4 regions of the Shinella sp. HY16 genome follow, and region 1 is predicted to be linked to each of the others. Evidence: predicted binding sites of a transcription regulator. Region 1 holds the regulator's gene; each other region holds the start of a gene.
The links. The regulator PhoB, encoded in region 1, activates phosphate uptake and scavenging genes when phosphate is short. The targets are predictions, from matches to a motif close to TGTCATNNANCTGTCAT.
Positions count from the first base shown of each region.

Region 1 (2,196 bases):
TGCGGCGGAACTAGTCAGCAAGAGAGTTAGGGCGTTCAGGTTCCGGACCCGTCCGGAGCACGACGAGGGATTCCCGCATCCTGAACGCCGAGCGGAGACAAAAACATGAACTGGACAGACGAGCGCGTCGAGAAACTCAAGAAGCTCTGGAGCGAGGGCCTGAGCGCGAGCCAGATCGCGGCGCAGCTCGGCGGCGTCAGCCGCAATGCCGTCATCGGCAAGGTGCACCGGCTGAATCTGCCCGGTCGCGCCAAGGCCGGCGGCACCCAGACCGCGACACGCGCCAAGCGTCCGGCTCCGGCGACGCCGCGTCCGTCGAACTTCGCTGCCCGTCCCGTCGCCGCCCGCCCGGTCGCCCGTCCGGCCGGCAACGCCATTGTCAAGGAAGAGATCGACGCCGATTTCGAAATGCAGGCCGAGACCCTTCCGGTTCCGGCCAACCGCAACAACGTGGTCGTACCGATGTCGCGTCGTCTCGAGCTGACCCAGCTCACCGAGCGCACCTGCAAGTGGCCGATCGGAGACCCGCTCAACGACGACTTCCACTTCTGCGGCAACGAGTCCCCCGACAATTCGCCCTACTGCACCTACCACCAGCGCCTCGCCTACCAGCCCTCGGCCGAGCGCCGCCGGATGCGATAACATCTACCACGGCAGAAAATGCGATGCGGACCCGAAAGGGTCCGTTTTCGTTTGAGATGGTGGTGCCTCTACTATTCCCCCAAAACGCAAACAGGCCCCTGAGGGCCCATTTCCGTCCTTGGGAGGAATTCCGTTCGCTCAGGTTTCCAGCGAATAGCCGGCGCCGCGGACCGTGCGGATGACGTCCTGCATGTTGGCGAAGTTGAGCGCCTTCCGCAGACGCCCGACATGCACGTCGACGGTGCGCTCGTCGACATAAATGTCATGGCCCCAGACCCCGTCGAGAAGTTGCGAGCGCGAGAAGACGCGGCCGGGCGAGGTCATCAGGAACTCCAGAAGGCGGAACTCCGTCGGGCCAAGGCGGACCTCGCGGGTGCGACGATGGACGCGGTGCGTCTCGCGGTCGAGCTCGATGTCGCCGCAGCGCAGCACCGTCGAGACAACCTCGGGCTTGGCACGGCGCAGCATCGCCCGCACGCGGGCAACCAGTTCCGGCGTCGAGAAGGGCTTGACGACATAGTCGTCCGCACCGGTGGCAAGCCCGCGCACGCGCTCGCTCTCCTCGCCGCGCGCCGTCAGCATGATGATCGGCAGACGTTCGGTTTCCGGGCGCTGGCGCAGGCGTCGGCACAGCTCGATGCCGGAAACGCCCGGAAGCATCCAGTCGAGGATGAGGAGATCCGGCATGCGCTCCTGCAAGCGCATCTCGGCCTCGTCACCGTTCAGGATCGTATCGACCTCGAAACCTTCCGCTTCCAGATTGTAACGGAGGAGAACGCTCAGGGCCTCCTCGTCTTCCACGACGGCAATTCTGGGCACCATGGAGTTGAACCTTGCTCTTTACTCGGACGCGTCGGCGACATCGGCCGCGACGACGGAGGTCGAGGTATCGTCCTTCGGACGCTCACCTTCCGGCTGCGAGCCTGTTGCCATGTAGTAGATGGTTTCGGCGATGTTGGTCGCGTGGTCGCCGATGCGCTCGATGTTCTTGGCGCAGAACAGGAGATGCGTGCAGGGCGTGATGTTGCGCGGGTCTTCCATCATGTAGGTCAGGAGTTCGCGGAACAGCGAGGTATAGATCGCATCGATCTCGTCGTCGCGCTCGCGGATCGCCTTGGCCTTCTCGATCGAGCGGGTGGCATAGACGTCGAGCACTTCCTTGAGCTGCATCAGCGCGAGCTCGGCGAGATGCTCCAAGCCGCGGGCCAGCTTGCGGGGCATGCCCGAGCTCTGGACGGCGATGACGCGCTTGGCGGTGTTCTTTCCGAGATCGCCGACGCGCTCCAGTTCGGCCGCGATACGGATCGCGCCCATGATTTCGCGCAGGTCCGCCGCCATCGGCTGGCGCTTGGCGATGGTGACGATCGCCTTGTCGTTGATCTGGCGCTCTGCCGTATCAAGGATGACGTCCTCGGAGATCACCTTCTGGGCCAGCGCCGCGTCGGTCGTGACGAGAGCGCGGACGGAATCGGCGACCATCTGCTCGGCGGTGCCGCCCATTTCGGAGATGCGGCGGGAGAGGTATTTCAGTTCTTCGTCGTAGATGGAGACGAT
Region 1 covers NZ_JAHYXL010000001.1:110,282-112,477, reverse strand. The annotation lists gene K0P03_RS00540 (GcrA family cell cycle regulator) at 106-642, shown strand; gene phoB (phosphate regulon transcriptional regulator PhoB) at 781-1,464, opposite strand; gene phoU (phosphate signaling complex protein PhoU) at 1,483-2,196, opposite strand, start outside.

Region 2 (2,196 bases), on a different contig from region 1:
CCTCGAAGGCGTCGATCTCGACGACGAGTGTCGTCGAACGATCGGGGTATTCCTGCGTGCCCTGCGCGAAGAGGCAGAGGTTCGGCAGCATCGCGCCCTTCTCGATGAAGGCGAAGCGGGCGTCCTGGCGCTCCTCGGTGACGGTCGCGCCGGCATTGAAGGCGAGCCAGCCGGGCAGCGCGGAATTGGCGAGCGCCGGGGTCAGCCAGACAGCGGTGTCATGGTCGCACAGCGTCAGCGCGACCGCGCCGGCCGTCGCATTCAGCGGCGCGGGCGGCAGGACCGAGGCCGCGACATCGCCGATCGTGCCCGGGCGAGCCATGCAGTCCATCAGCGTGCGGAAAACGGCCTGGGCCTCGAACACCGGCTCCTCAAAACCGCCGGCAAAAGCGAGCGTATCCAATGTCATCAGTCCTCTCCGCGAACCATGGTGAAGAAATCGACGCGCGTGGCGGCCGTCTGGCGGGCCTTTTCGGCGTCCTCGCCGGCAATGCGCGCGGCGATGGTTTCGAGCAGCGCCGCCACCTCAGCCTGGTGGGCCGGCTGCTGGAAGAGCGCATCGAAGATCGCCGCAAGCCGCGCCTTGGCGCCGTCCGTGCCGAGCGCCTGGCCGTGGCCGACCGTGCCGTCCTGAAGGCGGATGCTGGCGCGGCTCACCGTCGCCTCGCCGAGATTGAACGGCGCACCGCCGCCGCCGATGCGGCCGCGGATCATGACGAGGCCCGTTTCCGGCCCGCGCACCGGCTGTACGGCGGGCTGTTCCGCCAGCGCGTCAAAAGCCGCCTGCAACTCGGCCCGGCTCGCCTTCGCCAAGAGACCCATGGCCCTCTGCCGGCCGTCCCCCGCGCTTGCGGCAGATTTCTGAACTGATGTCATTGCCTTCTCTCCAAATGTCTATTAATCTAGACAACCGAACATCTAAGTCTCGTCTTAAAGGGCCGGGATGACAAGGGTGTGACAGAGGGTTTCGCGGGGGCGAAAATGGTGGAACGACAATCGGGCGTGGCGCTCTGGCGGCAAATCGCCGACCGCATGCGCCTTGCGATCAACAATGGCGATTTCGACGAAACCGGCATGATGCCGCCGGAAATCACGCTCGCCGCCCGCTTCGGCGTGAACCGCCACACGGTGCGCAGCGCCATGGCGGCACTGGCAGAGGAAGGCATCGTGCGCCCCATCCAGGGCATCGGCACGCGCATCGAGCGGCGCGACCGGCTGCGCTTCCCGATCTCCCGCCGTACCCGATTTTCGCAGGGTCTCGGAAATCAGACGCGCAATCTGGAAGGCCAGTTACTGGCGGCGGCGACGGAGCCAGCGACCGCCGCCGTTGCCGTGGCGCTCGGCCTTGCAGCCGGCGCGCCCTGCGTGCGGCTCGAAACCGTGAACAGCGCCGACAGGCGGCCCATCTCCTGCGGCACGCATTATTTCCCCGCGGACCGTTTCAGCGGGATCGACACCGTCTACGAAAGGACACGCTCCATCACCGCTGCGTTCCAGGAGCTAGGTGTGTCCGACTATGTGCGCCGCTCGACCGAAATATCCGCCATCCATGCCGAAGGCGACGACATCCGCCACCTGAAGCTCTCACCGGGGGCGATCATTCTTGTGGCGACGGCCGTCAACACCGATCTTGACGGCGTTCCGGTCCAGTTCTCCCGCACGCGTTTTGCCGCCGACCGCGTCAAGCTGACCGTGGAGCCGGAAACCGACGGAGTTACTTCCGGCAGCAGAGAATGAAACGGCGGTAAAGCAGTGTGCGCAGCCTGTTGCGCAGATCCGCCGTGCGCCGCTGCGCCCTCGCGATCGGGCCATGTGAGCCGATCTTGATATCGCGGAACCCCACCGCCGCCAGAAGCGGCTGGACGCGTTCAACGGTAAGCCCGTCGCCAAAGGGCAGCCGGCCCATGATATCGACATGGCGCGCGCTCATCGCGCCGTCATAGTGCGGATCGGCGCCGATGACCTTGTCGAGCAGGGCGATGGCCCGGCCCGCCAGCCTGCCGAGCCGGGTCGGTGCTGCCCAGTCGCCGTCGAAGAACAGAAGGATGCCGCCCGGCCTCAACATGCGGTGCCATTCGGAAAAAGCCTCGACCGGCGTCGTCAGCGTCCAGACCAGATGGCGGCAGACGATCGCGTCATAGCTCTCGTCCGACTCCATCGGGTTTTCCGCATCCGCGAGCAGGAAACGCACGCCCT
Region 2 covers NZ_JAHYXL010000003.1:389,540-391,735, reverse strand. The annotation lists gene phnH (phosphonate C-P lyase system protein PhnH) at 1-409, opposite strand, end outside; gene phnG (phosphonate C-P lyase system protein PhnG) at 409-876, opposite strand; gene phnF (phosphonate metabolism transcriptional regulator PhnF) at 982-1,737, shown strand; gene K0P03_RS28195 (class I SAM-dependent methyltransferase) at 1,715-2,196, opposite strand, start outside.
Region 2: a site for PhoB is predicted at 944-960, ahead of phnF (phosphonate metabolism transcriptional regulator PhnF). Genes of this name have one in related genera too.

Region 3 (2,196 bases), 800 kb from region 1:
CCGATCTTGCGCACGGCCTTGCCGGCATTCTCGTCGGTCATGGCGATCTTGTAGATGCGCTTGACCTTCGAGGCGGTGGCAAAGCAGCCGGGCTTGGGGTCCTTGGCGTCGGCGCAGGCCTTGTCCGCAGTGCCGACGCCGTTGTCGCGTTCGATCACCAGCGCGGTCGTTTCGTCCAGCATGTTGAAGTCGCCGATCGCCTCGCCGCCCTCGGCGAGCGGATAGAGCCAGCTGCGGCCCGTCCACGCCCGGGAGGCGACGTCGAGCTCGATGATGCGCAGCGCAGGCCGTCCGTCTGCCTGCTCGACGCTCTCGCTGTCCACCCAGATCGGGCCTTCCAGGAGGCCGTAGAGCTTCGTGCCGTCCTTGGAGAGCGCCAGGCCCTCATAGCCGCCGGAACGCTTCAGGTTGAAGGCCGGCATCTTCTTGGTGGGATCGGCCTGCACGGCGAGCGTTGCATTGTCCGGCGAGGTGACCGGCTCGCCGTCCACCTCGGTGGCGATCACGTCGGTGAGCTTGCCGTCGAGGTCGAATTTCAGGATGTAGGGGCCGAATTCCTCGCCGACCCAGAAGCCGTCGGCAACCGGCTGGATGGATTCGACGTCGAAGTCGCCGCCCGTCAGATAGCGCTTTTCAGCGCCTTCCATGACGATCGGGAACGGTGCTTTTTTATCCGGGTCCGAGAGGAAGACGGTCTTGACCGGCTCCATCGTGCCCTTGTCCCAGTCGAAGCGCACATTGTGCAGCATCAGCATGGCGTCGGTGGAGTTCAGCTTGTTGCCGAAACCGTTGTCGGAAAGCGTCCAGAACGAGCCGTCCTCCATGGCCTTGATGCCGGAGAAACCCTGCATCGGCTGGCCGTCGAAGGGCAGCGACAGGCCGGTCTCGCGCACGCCGTCCTTGCCCATGACGGTGCCGAGCGCCTCGGTGCGCTTGCGGTCGGCGGTGGTGAACTTGCCCGAGGTCTTCAGATAGGTGGCGGCATCGGCCGGGGCGGCGATGATCGTGTTGGCCGGCAGGATCGCATGGGCCTTCAGCGTGGCCGGAAATTCCTTGTCGCTGGCCCCGGCGGCGGTTGCCATCAGGAGTGCGAGCGCGGCGGTCGAAAAAAGATGTCTGGTCATGAATATCCCCATCGGGTTGGCAAAACGAGGCCGTTGATAGGGGGCGCACATGACTGCTGCTTGACAGTTGCTTGTCGCTTTCGTGACGGTCCGGGGGATTTCTGGGATCAGATGGCGAGCGCCGCAAAGCGGCCGGGCGTCATGCCGAGCGCCTTCTTGAAGTGGCGGTTGAGATGCGCCTGGTCGGCAAAGCCGCTGGCAAAGGCGGCTTCGGCGATGCTTTCCCCCGCAGCGATCAGGGTTTTTGCCCGCTCCAGCCGGCGCATGACGAGATAACGGTGCGGGCTGGTGCCGAGCAGCTGGCGGAACTGCCGGGACAGCGCGAAGCGGTCCAGTCCGGTCACCTGTTCGAGCTCCGCGGAGTTCACCTGCCGGGAAAGGTTTTCCCTGAGGAAATCGCAGGCCCGACGCACCTCCGGATGGGCGAGCCGGCCCATCTTCGCCTGCGGCGCGCCGGCATGGTCGAGCAGAAGGCCGGCGATTTCTCCCAGCAGCTCGTCGAGCTTCAGCGGTTCGATTGCCGCATCCATGCTGCCGATGGCGTCCAGCAGCAGGCCCGCCAGCTTCGGATCGTCAATGACGGGCGCGGCGACGAAGGGCAGCGTACGCCCGCGCGCGGCGGTCGCAGGCAGGAAGCGCTCCGGCGGGATGTAGATCATGCGGTAGGTGAGGCCGTCCTCGGTGGCCGCGCCCCCGTCATGCATCTCGTCGGGATGCAGCACGATCACGTTGCCGGGCGGGCTGAAGCGGGCCTCGCCGCGGTAGGAGAAGGTCTGGATGCCGGCCATTGTGACGCCGAGCGCATAAGTGTCGTGCCGGTGCGGCTCGAAGCCCTTGCCGTGGAAGCGCGCCTCGATGCGTTCGATGCCGGCGAGTTCCGGCGCCACGAGGATGCGGTCCCTTTCCGTGCACGAACGTTCAAGCGGGCCTTCGACCGCGCCTGCTATCGCATTGGCCGCGGAATGGTCCGCAGCCTCTTCCCGGGAGTATACCTGCATGTTCGATACCAAGTTCGCCATCGTCCTGCGCGAGGACCTGGAGGTCTGGCAGAAGCTGAACGTGACCGCCTTCC
Region 3 covers NZ_JAHYXL010000001.1:912,551-914,746, forward strand. The annotation lists gene K0P03_RS04505 (esterase-like activity of phytase family protein) at 1-1,124, opposite strand, end outside; gene K0P03_RS04510 (AraC family transcriptional regulator) at 1,232-2,122, opposite strand; gene K0P03_RS04515 (DUF2000 family protein) at 2,121-2,196, shown strand, end outside.
Region 3: a site for PhoB is predicted at 1,174-1,190, ahead of K0P03_RS04505 (esterase-like activity of phytase family protein). Genes of this name have one in related genera too.

Region 4 (2,196 bases), 1.3 Mb from region 1:
CGGGCTCGACCTCCGGGGGGCTGAAGGCCTACCGTCTGATCATCCTCTTCAACTTCATCCGCACCGGCCTCTACCGCCTGATCTATCCGAATGGCATCCACGCCGTGCGCTACGGATCGATGACCGTCGATGCCGATTTCCAGCGCAGCGTCTTCCTGTTCTTCATCACCTATGTCGCGATCTCGGCCGTCGGCGCGATCCTGCTCGCCCTGATGGGCTACGACGTGCTGACGGCGATCTCGGCGGCCGCGACCTCGCTGTCGAATGTCGGTCCGGGGGTGACGCAGGCGATCGGGCCGGCCGGCACCTTCGCCGGGTTCCATGATGCGGCGCTCTACGTGCTCTCCCTGCTGATGCTGCTCGGCCGCCTCGAAATCCTGACCGTGCTGGTCATCCTCACCCCGCTCTTCTGGAAGAGCTGATTGCGGACGAGCCGCGCGGCGTTCTTGACTGTTGCCATGCTTCTTCGCATCCTGCCGCCAACCGCCCGGAGGAAGACGGAATGTTCGTGTCGAAGTCCCTGTTGCGCATGACCTTTGTCGCCGCGCTCGCGCCCACGCTCGCCCTTGCCGGCCCCCTTGCGGATGCGGCCAGGAAGGCCGAGGAGCAGGCGGCTGCCGGCGACACGGTCGGTGCGCACAATACGATCCGCGATGCCTTCGGCGCCTTTGCCGCCACGCTGCCCTTCTCGATCGGCAAAGCCGTCTTCGTTTCGGCCGCCCCGGAAGGCTACGGCATGTATGCTGTTCGGCCGGAGACGAGCTTCAAGGTCGGCGAGGCGCTGATCTCCTATGTCGAGCCGGTCGGCCTCACCTGGCGGCCGGCCGACGGGGGCCTGCTCGAATCGCACTTCACCGTCGACCTGGAGCTGCTCGACCCGAAGGGTACGGTGCTTGCCGAGCAGAAGGCCTTCGGCTCCTTCGACTTCAAGGGCAGCGTGCGCAACCAGGAGGTCTTCGCCAAGCTGACGCTCAATCTCAGCGGCCCGCCGGTGGGCGACTATGTGCTGCGCTATCGCTTCCGCGATGCTGCAAGCGGTGCCGTGGCGATCAGCGAGCAGCCGTTCAAGATCGTTCCCTGACCGACTTTTCCACAGGCACGCAGAGAATTGTGACAAGCCGGAATCCGCGCTTTCCAGCGGGTTGGCGGTCAATTATGACAGCGGCATGACAACCCCAGCCACGTAAGGGGCACCCATGCTTTCGCTGTTTCGCAAACTCATGCCGCGCGAGGACCGTTTCTTCGACCTCTTCGAGCAGCATTCCCGCACCGTCGTCGGCGCTGCCGAAGCCCTCCAGTTGCTCCTTGCCGGCGGGCCGGACATGGAAAAACACTGCAACCGCATCGTCGAACTGGAAGACAAGGCCGACGACATCACGCGCGAAGTGCTTCTTGCCGTGCGCCGCAGCTTCATCACGCCGTTCGACCGCGGCGACATCAAGGACCTGATCCAGTCGATGGACGATGCCATCGACATGATGCACAAGACGGTCAAGACCATCCGCCTCTACGAGCAGACGAGCTTCCAGCCCGGCATGCAGGAAATGGGCGAAGCCGTCGTCAAGGCTGCCCATCTCGTCGCCGAGGCCATTCCGCTGCTCGACAAGGTGGGCGTGCATGCCGGCCGCCTCAGCGCGATCGCCGAGGAAGTCACCCGCGTCGAGGGCCGCTCGGACGAGTTGCACGACCAGGGGCTGAAAGACCTCTTCAAGCAATACGGCAAGACCGATCCGATGGCCTATATCATCGGCAGCGAGATCTACGGCGAGCTCGAAAAGGTCGTCGACCGCTTCGAGGACGTCGCCAATGAAATCAGCGGTATCGTGATCGAGAACGTCTGATGGACGCCACCCTCGCCTTCCCGCTGCTCGTCGGCCTCGTCGGCATCGCGCTGCTGTTCGACTTCCTGAACGGCCTGCACGATGCGGCGAATTCCATCGCCACGATCGTCTCGACGCGCGTGCTGCGTCCGCAATATGCCGTCATGTGGGCGGCCTTCTTCAACTTCATCGCCTTCCTGTTCTTCGGCTTGCATGTCGCCGAAACGCTGGGCAAGGGCATCATCGATCCCGGCATCGTCAGCCCGCTCGTCATCTTCGCGGCGCTGATGGGCGCGATCATCTGGAACGTCGTCACCTGGATCTTCGGCATCCCCTCCTCCTCCTCGCACGCCCTCATCGGGGGCCTGGTGGGCGC
Region 4 covers NZ_JAHYXL010000001.1:1,433,058-1,435,253, reverse strand. The annotation lists gene K0P03_RS07145 (TrkH family potassium uptake protein) at 1-422, shown strand, start outside; gene K0P03_RS07140 (hypothetical protein) at 503-1,081, shown strand; gene K0P03_RS07135 (DUF47 domain-containing protein) at 1,197-1,841, shown strand; gene K0P03_RS07130 (inorganic phosphate transporter) at 1,841-2,196, shown strand, end outside.
Region 4: a site for PhoB is predicted at 1,156-1,172, ahead of K0P03_RS07135 (DUF47 domain-containing protein). Genes of this name have one in related genera too.